2 regions of the Streptomyces sp. GS7 genome follow, and region 2 is predicted to be linked to the other one. Evidence: riboswitches for the same ligand, from Rfam matches in the RefSeq annotation. Region 2 holds a riboswitch; the other holds the start of a gene.
The links. Region 2 has a riboswitch for magnesium ahead of GR130_RS38665 (NRAMP family divalent metal transporter). Riboswitches for the same ligand answer to the same signal wherever they lie in the genome.
Positions count from the first base shown of each region.

Region 1: linked by a shared signal. The riboswitch ahead of GR130_RS17235 (hypothetical protein) and the one ahead of GR130_RS38665 (NRAMP family divalent metal transporter) in region 2 are both predicted to bind magnesium.

Region 1 is NZ_CP047146.1:3,916,472-3,924,020, forward strand. It holds gene GR130_RS17220 (GntR family transcriptional regulator) at 193-1,434, shown strand; gene GR130_RS17225 (ABC transporter substrate-binding protein) at 1,514-2,905, opposite strand; gene GR130_RS17230 (hypothetical protein) at 3,552-3,890, opposite strand; gene GR130_RS17235 (hypothetical protein) at 3,914-4,354, opposite strand; M-box (ykoK) riboswitch at 4,755-4,928, opposite strand; gene GR130_RS17240 (DUF1003 domain-containing protein) at 5,276-5,776, shown strand; gene GR130_RS17245 (MarR family winged helix-turn-helix transcriptional regulator) at 5,911-6,339, opposite strand; partial or broken gene asnB (asparagine synthase (glutamine-hydrolyzing)) at 6,405-7,549, opposite strand, start outside.
Region 2 is NZ_CP047146.1:8,851,113-8,858,661, forward strand. It holds gene GR130_RS38630 (IS256 family transposase) at 1-103, opposite strand, end outside; gene GR130_RS38635 (glyoxalase) at 388-780, opposite strand; gene GR130_RS38640 (ArsR/SmtB family transcription factor) at 797-1,177, opposite strand; gene GR130_RS38645 (hypothetical protein) at 1,161-1,532, opposite strand; gene GR130_RS38650 (winged helix-turn-helix domain-containing protein) at 1,588-1,935, opposite strand; gene GR130_RS38655 (hypothetical protein) at 2,259-2,534, opposite strand; gene GR130_RS38660 (hypothetical protein) at 2,648-2,983, opposite strand; gene GR130_RS38665 (NRAMP family divalent metal transporter) at 3,063-4,706, opposite strand; M-box (ykoK) riboswitch at 5,003-5,176, opposite strand; gene GR130_RS38670 (hypothetical protein) at 5,497-6,273, opposite strand; gene GR130_RS38675 (metalloregulator ArsR/SmtB family transcription factor) at 6,724-7,080, opposite strand; gene GR130_RS38680 (cation diffusion facilitator family transporter) at 7,143-7,549, shown strand, end outside.

The DNA.
Region 1 (7,549 bases), 4.9 Mb from region 2:
CCGCACTCCGCGATTCCAGGACTTTAGGAGAGCGCCCGTCTCTTTGGCAGCCCGCGGGCGGGAGTACTTTCGCGCAACGCGGCTGCCCGAAGAGCCGCCCCCATGGGGGCTGCGTACAGGAGTGCCGGACGTGAGCATCTGACACACCGCGCACCACGGCGACGCCGTGCGGTGAACCTCCCAGGAGTCTCCATGACGAAGTCAAGCCGCGAGCAGAAATCCGGCGGCGGTGAACGTCCGCCCGCACCGGACACCGCGCGCCGTGCTCTCACCAGCGACCTCATGCGTCTCGGCAGAGTCGACGGCCCCCGAACCGGCGTCTCGCCCGCCGCGGTTGCCAGGGGCTACGAGAAGACATGGCACATCACGGAGCGGTGGCTGCCGCTGGCCAGGCAACGCCGCCGGGCGGCATCGGGCTCGACGGCAGATCAGGCGCGGTGGGACGGACTCATCGAGTCCGCCGCCCGGCCCGCCCAGCCGGCGGGGTGCCCCTCGTTCCTCGGCCTCGTGGAACTGGCCGGGAACGCCCGTGACCTGCTGCGCACCTTGCGCGATACCGAGCCGCCCTGTGTTCCGGTCGCGGACGTCGCGGCACGGATCGCCGAGGCCATCGAGGACGGCCACTACCTGACCGGTGCGCCGCTCAGCCCGGCCAGGATCGCGGCAGACCGGCAGCTCCCCGTCGACAGCGTGAAACTCGCTCTCCTCGACCTGGCCGAGAGGAACGTCGTCGAGCTGAGTGCCGCCGGCCGCGCCCGCGTCACCGGCCCCGGCGGCACCGATCGCCCGCGGCAGATCGCGGACTGGCTACGGGAGTTGGTCGCCGCGGGCGCGTACGCCCCGGGGACGGCGCTGCCGATGAGGCAGGCACTCGCCCGCAATCTGGTCTCCGCCGACCCCCCGATCGCCGCCGCGATCCGACTCCTCATCGACGACGGAACCCTGACCTGCTACCCGGGTCAGCGGCCCATCGTGCGACCGGGGCACCCCCACGCGGGGACAGAGATGGTCGTCCGGGCTCGTGCGTTCGCCCAACTGCCGTATGCCAGTGGGCCGGTGGACATGAGGGACACCCGCGTGCGCGAGGTCGTCCGGGTGGCCCAGTCGTGGTGGAAGGCCCGCCTCGTTCCGCATCCGACCACGCTGGACCACTACCTAGCCCAACTCGTCGGCATCGCCCGCCAACTCATCACCAGGGCCCACGACCCGGAGCCGCCCACCCCGCCGTACGGCGAACGGCGGGAACCCCAGGAGCACCGGGAGGCACGGGAGCACCTGGAATGCGTGATCGTGCGGATCACCGTCGGCGCGACCAGCACCGCCGCATCCGACCCCGAGGACGGCGTCTGGCGTATCGCGTGCCTCGCGGCGGCCGTTCACGACCTGCTGAAGCTCACCGCGGCAACCGGCGGCGATGCCACGCGGTCCCGGTGAGCAGGCCGTTGCGGGCCGGTGTCGCCGGCCCGTGCCCGGTCCGCCGCGGGCTGTTGGGGCGGTGGGGTCCCCGGAGCGCTCAGCGTCTCCGGTACGGCTGGGCGACCTTCTCGGCCAGCTCCTGTGAGCGGTGCAGGGCCTGGTCGACGGTCTCGGCTCCGGCGATGGCGTTGCTGATCTCGTAGGAGACCTTGGTGCCGAGATCGGCGAACTCCGGGATGCCGACGAACTGGATGCCGATCGTCGGCCGTGGCTGGCTGCCGGGGTTCCGGGGATCGGTGCTGGTGATCGCCTTGCGGGCGACATCGGCGAACGCGGAGGCCGCGGCGCGGTATTCGGGGTTGGCATAGGTGGAGGCGCGGGTGCCGGCCGGCACGTTGGCCCATCCGCTGTTCCGCCCGACCAGCTGCTGGTACTGCTTGCCCGAGGTCCAGGAGAGGAACTGCCAGGCGTCGTCGGGCCGTGCGGATGTCTTCCGCACGCCCCAGGCCCAGGTGTAGAGCCAGCCCGACCCGGTGGACCTGCCAGTGGTCTCGCCGGTGGTCTTCTCGACCGGGGCGGGCGCGTAGCCGATCCTGCCCTTCAGCGGGGAGTCCGCCGCCTCCAGGGAGCCGGCCGCCGCCGTGGAGTCGTACCACATGGCGGTCCCGCCGTGGGTGAAGTCGTTGAGGCACTCGGCGTACCCGGACTCGGCGGCGCGGGACTCGCCGTGCTTCCGGACGAGGTCGACGTAGAAGCCGGTGGCGGATGCGAAGGCGGAGGAGCTGAGTTGCGCCTCCCAGTCCTTGGTGAACCACGTTCCACCGAAGGTGTTGACGACGGTGGTGAGCGGAGCGATCAGCTCGCCCCAACCCGGCTGGCCCCGCAGGCAGATGCCCCTCATACCGGGCTGCGCGCCGTCGGCCCTGGCCGCCAGGTCAGCGACCTGCTGCCAGGTGGGATGCGCAGGCATGGTCAGCCCTTTGGCGGCGAAGACGTCCTTGCGGTACATCAGGAAGGACGACTCCCCGTAGAACGGTTCGGCGTAGAGCTTGCCGTCGTCCGCGGTCAGCGAATCCCTCATGGGCGCGAGAATGTCCGCCTGATCGAACGCCGTGTCCTTCGCCGCGCGCCCGTTCAGCGGCAGCAGCCATTGGTTCTTGGCGTAGAACGGCACCTCGTAGTTGCTGATGGTGGCGACGTCGTACATCCCGGCCGGACTGGAGAAGTCCTGGCTGATCTTCTCCCGGACGTCGTTCTCCGGCAGCACGGTGAAATTCACCTTGATGCCGGTCTGTTCGGTGAAATGCTCGGCGGTGAGCTTCTGCACCTCCAGCATCTGCGGGTTGTTCACCATCAGCACGTTGATGACGTGCTCCCCGGACGAACCACCGGTACCGCCGGCGCCGGCACACCCCGCGAGTAACGCCGCGGCCGCTAACGCCGCAACCGCACTGCGTACCCGGAGTTCTCTGCGAACGGTTCGGATCAACCTGATCGGCTCCTCTGTCCGGCCACCTGGTGGCGGCCGCCCCGGCCCTCTTCGTCTGTACGGGGTGGGAAGAGGGCCGGGGCGGCCTTGAGAAGGTCTGCCCGTTCACCCAACCACAAACGGGCAGACCAGGCCGTCCCCTTCGGGGGAGAGGGACGGAACTCGGGGCGGGGGCGACGGCGCACGGCGCGGTCGCCCCCTCTGCGGTCGCCTCTCAGCCGCGTCCCTACAGCGTCGTCCCGTCGGGCGCCGCCGGAAACGGCCGTTGAGGCGACTGTTCGGGCGGCCCCTGCGGACGATCGGGCGGCGGCGGAGGTCCTGGACCTACGTGAAGTCCGTCGGAACAAAGGCGGAGTGCATGTGGGTCAGACCGTGCGGCCGAAGTACGCGGCGATCCGGTCGAGGGCCGGCGCGTCGTCGGGGGCGGGCTCGGGCGGGGCGAACAGGCCCTTCCGGTCCCGGACTTCGTCGGGCCAGTTGCCGTACCAGCGCTCCCGGACGGCGTGGACCGCGTCCGGGTCGCCGCCGGAAGGCCCCCACCAGACGGACTTCCGGACCGTCCGGTGGGCGGGGCGGGGCGAAGTCCGTTCTCGTGCAGGCGGGTTGCCTGGGCTCGTCGGTCCTTCGCCGGTTCCGGATCGCCCGGTCAGGGTGTGGTCGGTGGGGTCCTGTCGGTGTGCAGGTGCCAGCGCAGCTCACGCACCCGGGGTTCGCGTGTCAGCTGGACGACCAGCCGTTCCAGGGCAGCGGCGGCGGGGCTGTCCGGGGTGAGCGTCAGTCGCAGGAGCACATGGACGCTGCCGTTCGGTTCGACGGTGTGCAGGCTGTGCAGCCGCGTTCCGGTGTGCGCGAACGCGAGAAAACACAGGGCCCGTACCTCTTTCTCGACGCGGCGGTCGCACACGGCCTGGAGCGCGCAGTGCGTCGGCACCGGGCGCACCACGGCCGTCGTGCGTCGGGTGCGCCGGCGAAGCCGGAGTTTCATGCGGGCACCTCCGAGCTGGTGGGTCAACAGGATGTGGCTGGTGGGTGGTTGGCTGCCGCAGTTGTCGGTGCGAGCGCCGGGCAGGCGCCGAGGGCCGCGGGGACGGGGATGGTGTCGGCCCGGTGGGGGACGGCGGTGTCCAGGTGCCAGTGCAGTTCGTGGACGGCGGGGTGCAGCCAGACAAGGGCGATCAGTTGGCCCAGTGGCGCCGTGACGGGTCCGGTGGTCGTGAAGTGCGCCTCCAGGAGTACGGCGTCCGGCTCGGCGGTCAGCACGCGGGTCTCGCCGGCCTCCACTTCATGGGATTGGAGGGCCTGGGTGAGCCAGGCCCTGACGTGAGGTTCCGCGTCCGGGTCGCAGCGGGTGTGGACGGTCGCCAGGACGGTGGGGTCGGTGGCGGATGGCGGGGTGCGGTCGATGAGTCGTTGGACGCTGGCACGCAGCAGGGCGTTCGGAAAGGCCATGGCGGCGCCTCCTCTCCGTCGTGGGGTGTGGTTGTGGGGTGGCCATGGTCGGGCCGCCTGGTGCGGGGCCGTTGAACTGCTTCCGGCCGTGTCGGTCCTGGTCGGCCATGGAAACCTCCCGGCTCTCCCGGTGAGGGAGGTCGGGGTACGCCGTGTCGCCCCCTTCGAGCGCGCAGCACGGCGACCCGGGACGGCCGGTGGCCGTACGGGTGCCTGGGCAGGGTGGGGGAAGCGCAGGAGAGGTGGTTACCGCGTACCGGAGGTCGGAGAAGACATGCGGATACGGGGCCGACTGTGGCCCGGACTACTGCAATGGCCGTCCATGTCTCTCGCCTCCTCCCGGCCGGGGCGCACGCGGGCGCCGAACGGACGCGGCAAAGAGCGCACCGGTCATCCGACCGGTTCACCCCAACTCGTCAGAGCTTTGGCACTCCACGGCGTAATCCCCGTACCGGGGAAGCCACTTGGGGTCACCCCTTAGGCCGGGGAGACCTGTCCTGAACCTGGGCGTCTCTCGACGTCGTGGGGTCAGTGGCCTGTGTCCGTGAAGACGCCTCACCGAACGAGGTGCCTCACATTCTTCGAACACTCAGAGCCTACCGGCATACTTGCGTGAGAACGCAACTGCTTGACGCGACTTTGACGACAGCCTTGACAAATGCGCCATGGCATCCTCACACAGGGCCCAACCTCCGACCTTGCCCAATCCTGACGGAACTCGGGCTCTGGTAGCGGGTGTTGTGGGTAGAGAGCGCAGTGCGGGCGGAGCAGGGGCGCAACCGAGGGGGCGCCGCAGTCCGCCGACTCGGCGTTCCGGGGCCGGCGTCGGCCGGCCGCCTGCTCCTACGGCCCGCTTCGGCCGCCGCCCCCGTCGTGGCCGGAACACCGACCGGGGCACCGCCCCTCGAAGGATGGCAGGCCATGACGCTCTACCAGCACGTGCCGCACCCGCACATCGCTTCACGGCACGCCCACGGCCCGGTGAAGGTCAGCGATCAGCTTCCCCAGGACAATGCGCTCACCCGGTTCAACACCAGGATCGCGATCGTGATCACGCGGGCCGTCGGCAGCATGTGGTGTGCCTACGCGTTCGCGCTGTTCGACCTGATCAGCCTGCCGGACGCGATCAGGGCCGGGGCGTCGGCCATCGTGGCCTGGGTGGCGCAGACGTTCCTGCAACTGGTCCTGTTGTCCGTCATCATGGTCGGCCAGAACGTGCAGGCCGCCGCCTCGGACCGGCGCTCCGAAGCGACCTTCCACGATGCGAGCGCGACCCTGCACGAGGTGGCCCACCTGCAAAGCCACCTTGCCGCACAGGACGTGCTGCTGACCCGGATCGCCGAGAAGGTCGGCCTGGAACCGGTACCGGTCATCGATGCCGCCCCCGGTAGTGAGCCGGGGGGAGAGGACCCGGACGACTGACGGGACGTCCTGCCGCGGTCCCTGGCACGCCGGGGTCGGTCCGCGGCTTGTCGTCGGCCCATCCGGCCCGCGCTCCACAGGCTGTCACCGCCGGTGCGGTGACGTCGTCGGTCGGTGTCTCGACGTGGGCCTGCTCAGTCCCCGGCCTCCGCGAGTCGGCGCAGCAGCGGCTCGACCTCGATGAGCCGGCGGATCTCGTCCGGCCGGAGCGCGGTGAGGCGCCGCGCGAGCACCTGTGCCTCACCGCGGGCGACGTCCGCCAGCGCCGCCGTGCCCTGCTCGGTGAGCAGGACCCGGCTGGCGCGCCGGTCCTTCGGGTCGGCCTCCCGGCGTACCAGGCCCGCCGACTCCAGGCCGAGGACCGCGGCGGTGACGGTCGGCTGGGAGCAGGGCACCCACTGCGCGATCTCCCCGATCCGGGACGGTCCGCGCTGGGTCAGCAGCGCCAGTACGGCGATGTGGGTCAGCTGGACGCCGCCCGCGGTGGCGGATCTGCGCAGGCTCCGGGTGAGCCGGTGCAGCGAGATCACCAGTTGCAGCGCCGCGTCGTCACCGATCGTCATCGCTCACCCATCGCCTCCGTACCGTACCGATTCCGCGCCGGATCCCTGCTCAGGGCCGTCGTGGATCAGGAGAGCGTAATGGCGGGGGAATACATCTCCAACCACAGGGCCAGGTCCAGGGTCCGTTCGAGGCCGCGCCGTGACGCCTGGGTGATCTGCGGCGCCTCGTGGTCCGCCGCGCGCTTGAGCCAGTCGCGGTCGACGAGGTCGAAGACCTGGTGCGAGGGGCGCGCCAGCAGGTCCTTGGCATGCTGCTGGAGCGCGACCGCGTACTGCGGGTCCTGCGTGGAGGGTACGGGCTCTTCACCCTGTCGTACACCGATCGCGGCAGCACGTCGGCGGTGGCCTCGCGCAGCAGGCTCTTCTCCCGTCCGTCGAAGGACTTCAGGGACCACGGGGTGTTGTAGACGTACTCGACCAGGCGGTGGTCGCAGAACGGGACCCGCACCTCCAGCCCGACGGCCATGCTCGCCCGGTCCTTGCGGTCCAGGAGGATCCGGACGAAGCGCGTCAGGTGCAGGTAGCAGATCTTCCGCATCCGGAACTCGAAGTCGCTCTCTCCGTCGAGCCGTTCGACGTCCTTGACGGCGCGGTCGTAGCCGTCCTGGATGTAGGTGCCGAGGTCGAGGGCGCCGGTGACGTCGGAGGTGAGGATGTTCCCGTCGTCGCCGAAGTGCTGGGCGAAGCGGACGAGCCAGGGGAAGGTGTCGGCCGTGCGGGCCTCCTCGTCGAAGAACTGCTTGTACCCGCCGAAGACCTCGTCGGCCGACTCGCCGGACAGCGCCACCGTCGAGTGCTCCCGGATGGCCTTGAACAGCAGGTAGAGGGAGGCGTCCATGTCGCCGAAACCCATCGGGAGGTCGCGGGCGCGCAGCACCTTCGCGCGGACGTCGAGGTCGGCCAGGGCGGCGGAGTCCAGCACGATGTCCTGGTGCCGGGTCCCGGCGAGCCGGGCCACGTCGTGCACATAAGGCGTGTCCGGTGTGGCGCGCAGGTCGTCGGCGACGAAGTTCTCCGTCTGGCCGACGAAGTCGACGGCGAAGCTCCGCACCGTCTCGCCCACGTCGGCCAGTTGACGTGCCGCCAGTGCGGTCATCGCGGAGGAGTCCAGCCCACCCGACAGCAGGGTGCAGCGCGGCACGTCGGAGACCAGCTGGCGTCGGACGATGTCGTCGAGCAGCGTACGGACGTGCCCGACCGAGGTCTCGCG
Region 2 (7,549 bases):
GGGCAGCCCCCGAAGCGTCGACGCGGTCCATCAGCCGCTCGACGACCTCATCCACGAGCTTGTCCTCGACCGGTTCAACGGCCGGGATCTCGTTGTCGTTCATGTCCGTCCGTCCCGGCTGGTCAAAGCCCAGGTCAGGGCCCCGGCCAGCCTGTCACATCACGGACTTACACGATCTTTCAGACACACCCACTCAAGGCGGTCGACCAGGTTCTCGTACCGGCGCCGGGCCAGTTCGTCCTTTGCGGGCATCGAGCGACAGCTCCCCACCCTCTGCCCGCAGCGCATGTGCGCCATATGTGCGCTGCGAGCGCGAGAGCCCTTCCGTCTGCTGGACGAATGGGCTCCTGAACTGGTGTTTCTCTGTGCCCCCGGCAGGAGAGGCGGTCAGGGGCGGGGTTCGAGAAATTCCAGGCGGTTGCCGAGCTTGTCGAAGGTATAGAAGCGGTTGTGGCCGGGGAAGTTGTCGTCCCAGGTCACGTCGTGGCCGTGTGCCTCCAGGCGCTTGGCGAGGTCGGGGAGTGAGTGCACAAGGATTCCTGGGTGGGCTTTGGTAGCGGGGCGGAAGTCGGTTTCCACACCGAGGTGTACTTCGAGGCTGCCGCCGCGGAACCAGCAGCCGCCGCGGGCCGCGAGGGCCGGAGGCTTTGCCAGCTCGGTCATGCCCAGCACGCCGCCCCAGAAATCGCGGCACAGGTCCTCGGCGCCCGCGGGGATGGCGAGCTGGACGTGGTGCAGCGGGCCGAAGGCGAACTCGGTGGTGGAGTTCTCGGTGGTCATGCGCTTTCTCGTCTCCTCAGTGGTGTTCATGAGGGTTTCCTGGCTCGGGTGGTGCTGGATGCGTGGCCAGGTGCAGGAGGGTGGCGAGCAGGGACGGTAGGTGCGGGTTGGTGGTGCGGTAGAGCGTGCGGTTGCCGTCGCGGCGCACGGTGACCAGGCCCGCCGCTCGCAGTCGGGCGAGGCTCTGGGAGACGGCGGCGTAGTCCGTACCGATGCGCTCTGTCAGTTCTCCGACCGAGAGTTCCTGGAGTGCCAGGGCCTCCAGCAGCCGGACCCGTATAGGTCCGGCCAGAGTTTTCAACATCGCTACCAGAGCGCCGACTTCGGCGTCTTCGAAGGGCGCGGTGGTCGTGCGGACCGGGAGGAGCACGACGTCGGGCTCATGGACAGCATGCATCGGCCGTGCTCCTTTCCTGCGCGTGTGCGTGGGTGCCGGGTGCGGGTGTGTGGCACCGGTGCCAGTGCAGATCGCGTACGTACGGCACGCGGGAGAGCTGGTTGACGAGGTGGTCCAGGGGGCCGGTTTCCGGGCCGTCCAGGGTGACCGTCGCTCGCAGGTAGACGGTGGCGCCGAGGCGGCTGGCGTGCAGGGCCTGGAGGTGGGCGCCGGGTCTGCTGAGGGCCAGCACGCACAGTGCGCGTACCTTGGCCGCCGCCTGGTGGTCGCAGTGGATGTGGATCGTGGCGAGGGCTGAGACCGGGGTGGCGGGCGGACCGCTCTTTTTCGCATGCGTACGGGGCAGGAATCGCATGGGTACCTCTTGGGTCACTTCTGGTCGGGAAGTGGTGGGGGGTGGAAAGGGGCGGTCAGGCGATGTTCCGGAAGCGGGTCCCGGGCGCCAGCTGTGGGTTCAATGCGTAGCCCCCCTGATGCACGGTGCGGATCAGGGCCTGGTGTTCGGAGCCGAGCTTGCGGCGCAGGCGGGCGATGTGGACGTCGACGGTGCTCAGGTCGCCCGTGGGCGTCTGCTGCCACACCAGTTCCATCAGCTGCCGTGGGGTGTAGACGCAGTCGGGGTGGGCGGCGAGGTAGGCGATCAGCTCGAACTCCATGCAGGTGAGGCGAAGTTGACGGCCTCCGGCCGAGGCTCGGCGGGTGCCGCAGTCGACGACGAGGCCGTCCACGCGGTAGACCGGGGCCCGGGGCAGCTCCACAGCCGCGGGTGTGTGAGGTGACTGCCGTACGAGCCAGGTTCTGCTGCGTCCCCGCGGTGCGGGCACGGGCGTTCGGTCATGGTGGACACGGTTAGCCGTGCGCTGGTTCAGTGCCATGTCGGTTCCTGTCAGGTCGGTGTGTTGACGACAGCCGTGGTCGGAAGGTCGGGCGCCGAGGGCGGAGCCGTCGTGGGCGCCGGTACGGCGCGGCGGGCAGCGGGCTCCAGCCGGAGGGACGAGCCGGATCGGGCGAGGGCGTCATGACGTCTCCAGGGCGGGGACGTGCATGCGGACTCATTCCCCATGCGGTGCGCGTGGGGCCGTTAGTGCCAGGTGGCTTCGAGGCGGCGTCGGCCGTCGGGGCCGGTGACGGTGTGCCAGTGGGCGTGCGGGCGAGCGGGCCGCTGCTGGTCGGTGGCCCTGGTGACGGACGCTGGGCTGGGGAGCGTGCGCAGGACGGGGCTGTCGAGGGGGCTGTCGGCGATGCGCCGTACCACTGTGGCGACCAGGCCGAGGAGGGCGCGGCCGGTGTTCCGGCTTCGGGCGGAGGGGCGGTGGATGGCGGGGCGGTGGATGTGGACTGCGGTGAAGACGGACATGCGGGAGTCACCTCCGTTGAGCGGCGCGGTCGGCGGCGGGCAGGCGTGGCCGAGGGCGGGCGAACGATTCAGTGGTGTGCGGGCTTCAGCGCCCGCGCGGCGCTAGGGCCGAGTCAGGCGTGGACGGCCAGGGTGGCGGCTTCGGCGATGCGCTCGGCCGCGGGCAGTGGCAGGTCGGTGAAGCGGGCGAGCCAGTGGGCGTCGTGACCCTGCCGGGCGAGGACGTAAGCCAGGTGCACGCGTGGCTCGTACGTGACGTGCGGGCCCCGGGGCCCGGGGCAGGTGCTGGGTCCGTCGAGCAGGTAGTCCCACTCAGCGCCGTCATACAGGGCCAGCTGCACGCGCGGACAGACATGGCCGGTGGGCTGCGGAGCGGTCCGGTTGTCGGTGGCGTGGCGGTGCCGGCGGGCCGGTGCGGTGAGTTTGGTGAGGTGCGGGAGAAGGCGCATCGGTGGCCTCCCTTCTCCGTGAGGGGTTGGTGGGGTGGCGGCGGGCGGGGAGGTCCCGCCACCACCCGGGAGGGAGTGGTCAGTTGCCGAGGGCGACCTGGACGATCTTGATGACGACCAGGACCATCGCGATCAGCAGGTAGGTGCGCAGGGCGCCCATGCCGATCTTGCGGCCGGTGGACATGACCGGCCGGGTCAGTGTCTCCAGTGGCGGCATCCGCCAGTTGTCGCGGCCGGTGCGGTCGATGGGGTCTTCCTTGGTGGCGGTGCGCCGGCGGGTGAAGGCGTAGCCGGCGGCCAGCACCCCGGCGACACCGCAGCCGGCCATGATGTCCAGGATCATGTTGGAGCTGATGTCCGGGAAGAGCACCGAAGCTGTCAGGATGATCGACAGCGACACCAGAACACCGACGACCGCCGCCGTGAAGGCGTTGGTCTTCGGTCCGTTCACCCAGGGGCCGAGGACCTGCTTGTCGTTGCAGAGCAGCAGCAGGAAGACCGAGGCGGAGGGCAGCAGGACCCCGGCGAGCGTCTGCACGCCCTGGGTGAGCAGGCCGAGCGGGGAGCCGGGGATCAGCACGATGGTGGCCGCGGCGGCGACCAGGCCGGCGTAGACGGCGTAGAAGCCCTTCGCGCCCTTGATGCCCCGGTGCAGGGAGTGCTTCATCCCGAACACGTCGCCGATGGCGTACGCGGTGGACAGCGACACCGCGAACGCGCCGATGATCGAGGCGTCCAGCAGGGCGATCGCGAAGAGGACGCCGGCGACCTTGCCGGCCTTGGCCTCGATGCCGGTGATCAGGCCCGCGGTGTCAGTGAAGTTGCCAAAGCCCTTGGTGCCGGCGAAGGCGGCGGCGACCAGGCCCATCATGGCGGCGGCGCCGATGACGACGATGGCGATGCCGATCCACAGGTCGGCCTTCTCGTACTTCATGAAGCGCGGGGTGATGCGCTTGTCGATGACGTAGGACTGCTGGAAGAACAGCTGCCACGGGGCGACGGTGGTGCCCACGATGCCGATGATCAGCAGCATGACGGTGGCCAGCTCACCGGATCCGCCGGGGATGACCGGGACCACGAAGTCGTGCGCCATCTGCGACGTCTTGGGGTGGATCATGAAGTAGAGGGGGACCAGGAGCAGCGAGGCGGCGCACAGGGCGACGGCGATCCGCTCGAAGCGGCGGAAGGAGCCGGTGAACGCGGAGGCGATGATGATGGCGGCGGCCAGGATCACCGAGGCGGCCTTCGGCAGGCCCAGATAGTCGGCGGCCATCGTGATGCCGATGAACTCGGTGACCAGGGTCAGCGCGTTGAGCAGGAACAGGTCGATGACACTGAACGCGCCCCAGAACTTCCCGAACCGCTCCAGGATGAGGCGGGCGTGGCCGACGCCGGTGACGGCGCCGAGGCGCAGCACCATCTCCTGGTTGACGTACAGGACGGGGATGAGCAGGAGCAGGGTCCACAGCAGCTGGGTGCTGTAGTTCTGGCCGGCCTGGCCGTAGGTGGCGAAGGCGCCGGCGTCGTTGTCGCCGACCATCACGATCAGGCCGGGCCCGACTATCGCCAGCAGAGTCTTGAACTTCGCGGACAGGCCCCGGCGCTCGCCGTTGTCGTCCTGCTTGATGGTGCCGAGCGCGCCACGGATGTCGCCCACGTGCGCGTCGTCCAGCACAGCGGTGCGCTGCGCGGGAATCGATGGGGTGGTGGTGAGGTTGGTCATGGAAGCCTCCCGGGTCCCCCGGCGGGGGAGGTTGGGGTACGCAGCAGCGATCTCCCCTGCGAGCGCGCAGCACAGCGACCCGGGACGGCCGGTGGCCGTACGGGTGCCTAGGCAGGGTGGGGGAGCGCGCAGAGGAGGTGGTTACCGCGTACCGGAGGTCGGAGAAGACATACGGATGCGGGGCCTACTGTGGCCCGGACTACTGCAACTGCTATCCATGTCTCTCGCCTCCTTGCGGCCGTGGCGCACGCGGGCGCCGAGCGGACACGGCAAGGAGCGGACCAGTCCGTACGACTGGTTCACCCCAACTCGTCAGAGCTTTGGCACTGCACGGCGTAATCCCCTTGCGGGGGCAGCCACTTGGGATCACCCCTTAAGTCGGGGAGATCTGTCCTGAACCTGGGCGTCTCTCGACGTCGTCGGGTCAGTGGCCTATGTCCGTGCAGACGCCTCACCGAACGAGGTGCCTTCTTTCAAACCTCGAAGAGTCTGGCTCATACTTGCGCATTACCGCAACTGCTTGACTCGTTCTTGACTTTCCGTTCCCCGGTACGACACCTTCCGCGGGGCTGTTCCGGCTGGGTGCGGTGCAGCACGGGACCGATGGTCTGCACCGGAAATCCGTCGAGGTCTCGGAGGTGAACCAGGCGTCGCCCATGCCTTCTGCGGACAGCAGGCTGCCTACCATGAGCCGGTCGCGGGCAGGGGGGCAGACCGGGCAGACCGAGGGCCATCCATTCGAGTAGCGCGGGCGGCAGCGTACGAGGGGCATGTCGAGCGCCCTCCGGCTTCACCCGGTGCGTCTGCCGCCCGCTCCGTGCCGCTTCCTGTGGTGCGCTGCCGTAGGGCTCGGGGCGACGGGTGTCCAGACTGTCCATGTGTCGATGGTGGCCAGGTCCAGATGGGCGTCGTGGGCGATGTCCTGGTGCCGCATGCCGGCGCGGTGCGCGGCGAGCACGGCCTGGCGTAGAGCGTCCGCGCGGGCCGCAAGCCCGGCGCGTAGCGTCTCGGCGCCGGCGGAGGTGAGGGCGGGGGCGTCTTCGGCGAGTCGGTGAGCGGCCTGGCGTACGGCGCGGCGTACGGGCGGCAGGCGGGGGTCGTCCGCGGGAATACCGCCGTGTGGTGCCAAGGTCGGATGGGTGCGGTCGCGTCGGGGTGTCGCGTCGGTCAGCAGCCGGACGACGGCGATGGGCAGGTGGAGGTGGCGGGCGATGACACGAGCCTCGTAGTCGAGGAGGGCGAGGGTCCAGGCGGCGTAGAGGCGGCGGAGGTCCGGCGCGTTCGGCCGGTTCAGAAGCGGGCGGACGGCGTCCATGGGGAAGCTTTCCAGGGCGTGGCTGCTGAGCCAGCCCTCTGCGCTGGGCGGCTGCGGCTGCCGGGAGCGGGCACCCACACGGCGGAGCCGTATCAAGAGCAGGACGGCGATGGCGGTGCCGGCCAGGACGCCCAGGAGCACCGGCCGGACACCGGCGGGGGCGAGGGCCAGCGCCAAGGTCTCCAGCAGGACCAGAATGGCGAACGTAACGGTCAACGATTCAGCGGCGGGGCCGTGCAATCGACGGTTCATACCGCACCCCTCCTGTCCGTGCCTGTGACCGCTCGGTTCGGGAACCGGACGTGCCGGCGGTCACGCGCGAAGGGAATTCCCCACAGCAAAAAGCCTATCGAACGCACGTCCCCCTTGCGTGAATACGCAAGGGGGCATAGCGCTGGGCGGCGTCCTCCATGCAGGCCAAAGCCGGCTCCGAAGAACCCTGCGTAGGGACCGGTTCCAAGGAACCGCATCACTGAACGGAGGCAGCCATACGTGAAGCCCCTCCCGGTCAGCGCCGCCCTGTCAGCAGCCGTGGACGGATCGGCGGCTTTCCCCCGGGTGGCTTCGTTCATGGCGTGCGTTCATGACGCGGTTCGGGCAGCAGGCAGCGATCCACGGACGTGGAAATGTTCAAGGCCCCTGACGGCTTCGAGGTGTCGTGTGACCCTGAATCTCGGCTGCGGACGCGGTCGCGACAGGAACTCAGTCGTGGGGCGGCAGGTGGCCGATCTGATGGTCCGCGACGTTCAGCGCCTCGTCGACCAACCGGCGCAGGTGCCCGTGCCGCAGGGCGTACACCACGCGGCGCCCCTCCTTGCGGGTGGCTACCAGGCCGGCCAGTCGCAGCCGTGCCAGGTGCTGGCTGACCGAGGTCCGCGCCGCCGTGGTCGCCGCGGTCAGCGTCGTGACGTCGGCTTCTCCCTCGCCGAGCCGCCGCAGCAGGGCCAGGCGGGTGCGGTCGGCGAGCAGGCCGAGCACGTCCACGGCCACAGCCAGGCGCTCGCCGTCGTCTGGCTGTTGCGAGGCATGCGCACCTGATAGATGCATGCGTGCGTTCATGTGCACATAATGGTGTGGCAGCAGTCCCGCCGTCCAGTCCGCCACCGGCGAAAGGCGCAAGCGTGAGCGAGCACCCCCACACCCACGAGTCGCCTGATCACCACCACGGCCACGGTGCGCACCACCACCCGCACCCCACCGCCGTCCGCCACGATCACGGTGACCACCGGCACGACCACGACCGTAACCATGATCACGTGCACGGGGAGGGCCGGTGGGCCAGTTTCCGACACCAGCTTGCGCACGTGGTCACTCCGCACAGCCACGAGGCGATGGACAAGGTCGACTCGGCCATGGAGACCTCCCGCGAGGGCATGCGCACCCTGTGGCTCTCCTTGGGCATCCTCGGGCTGACCACGGTCATCCAGGCGATGATCGTGGCGATATCCGGTTCGGTGGCGCTGCTGGGCGACACCATCCACAACGCCGCCGACGCGCTGACCGCCGTCCCGCTCGGCATCGCGTTCGT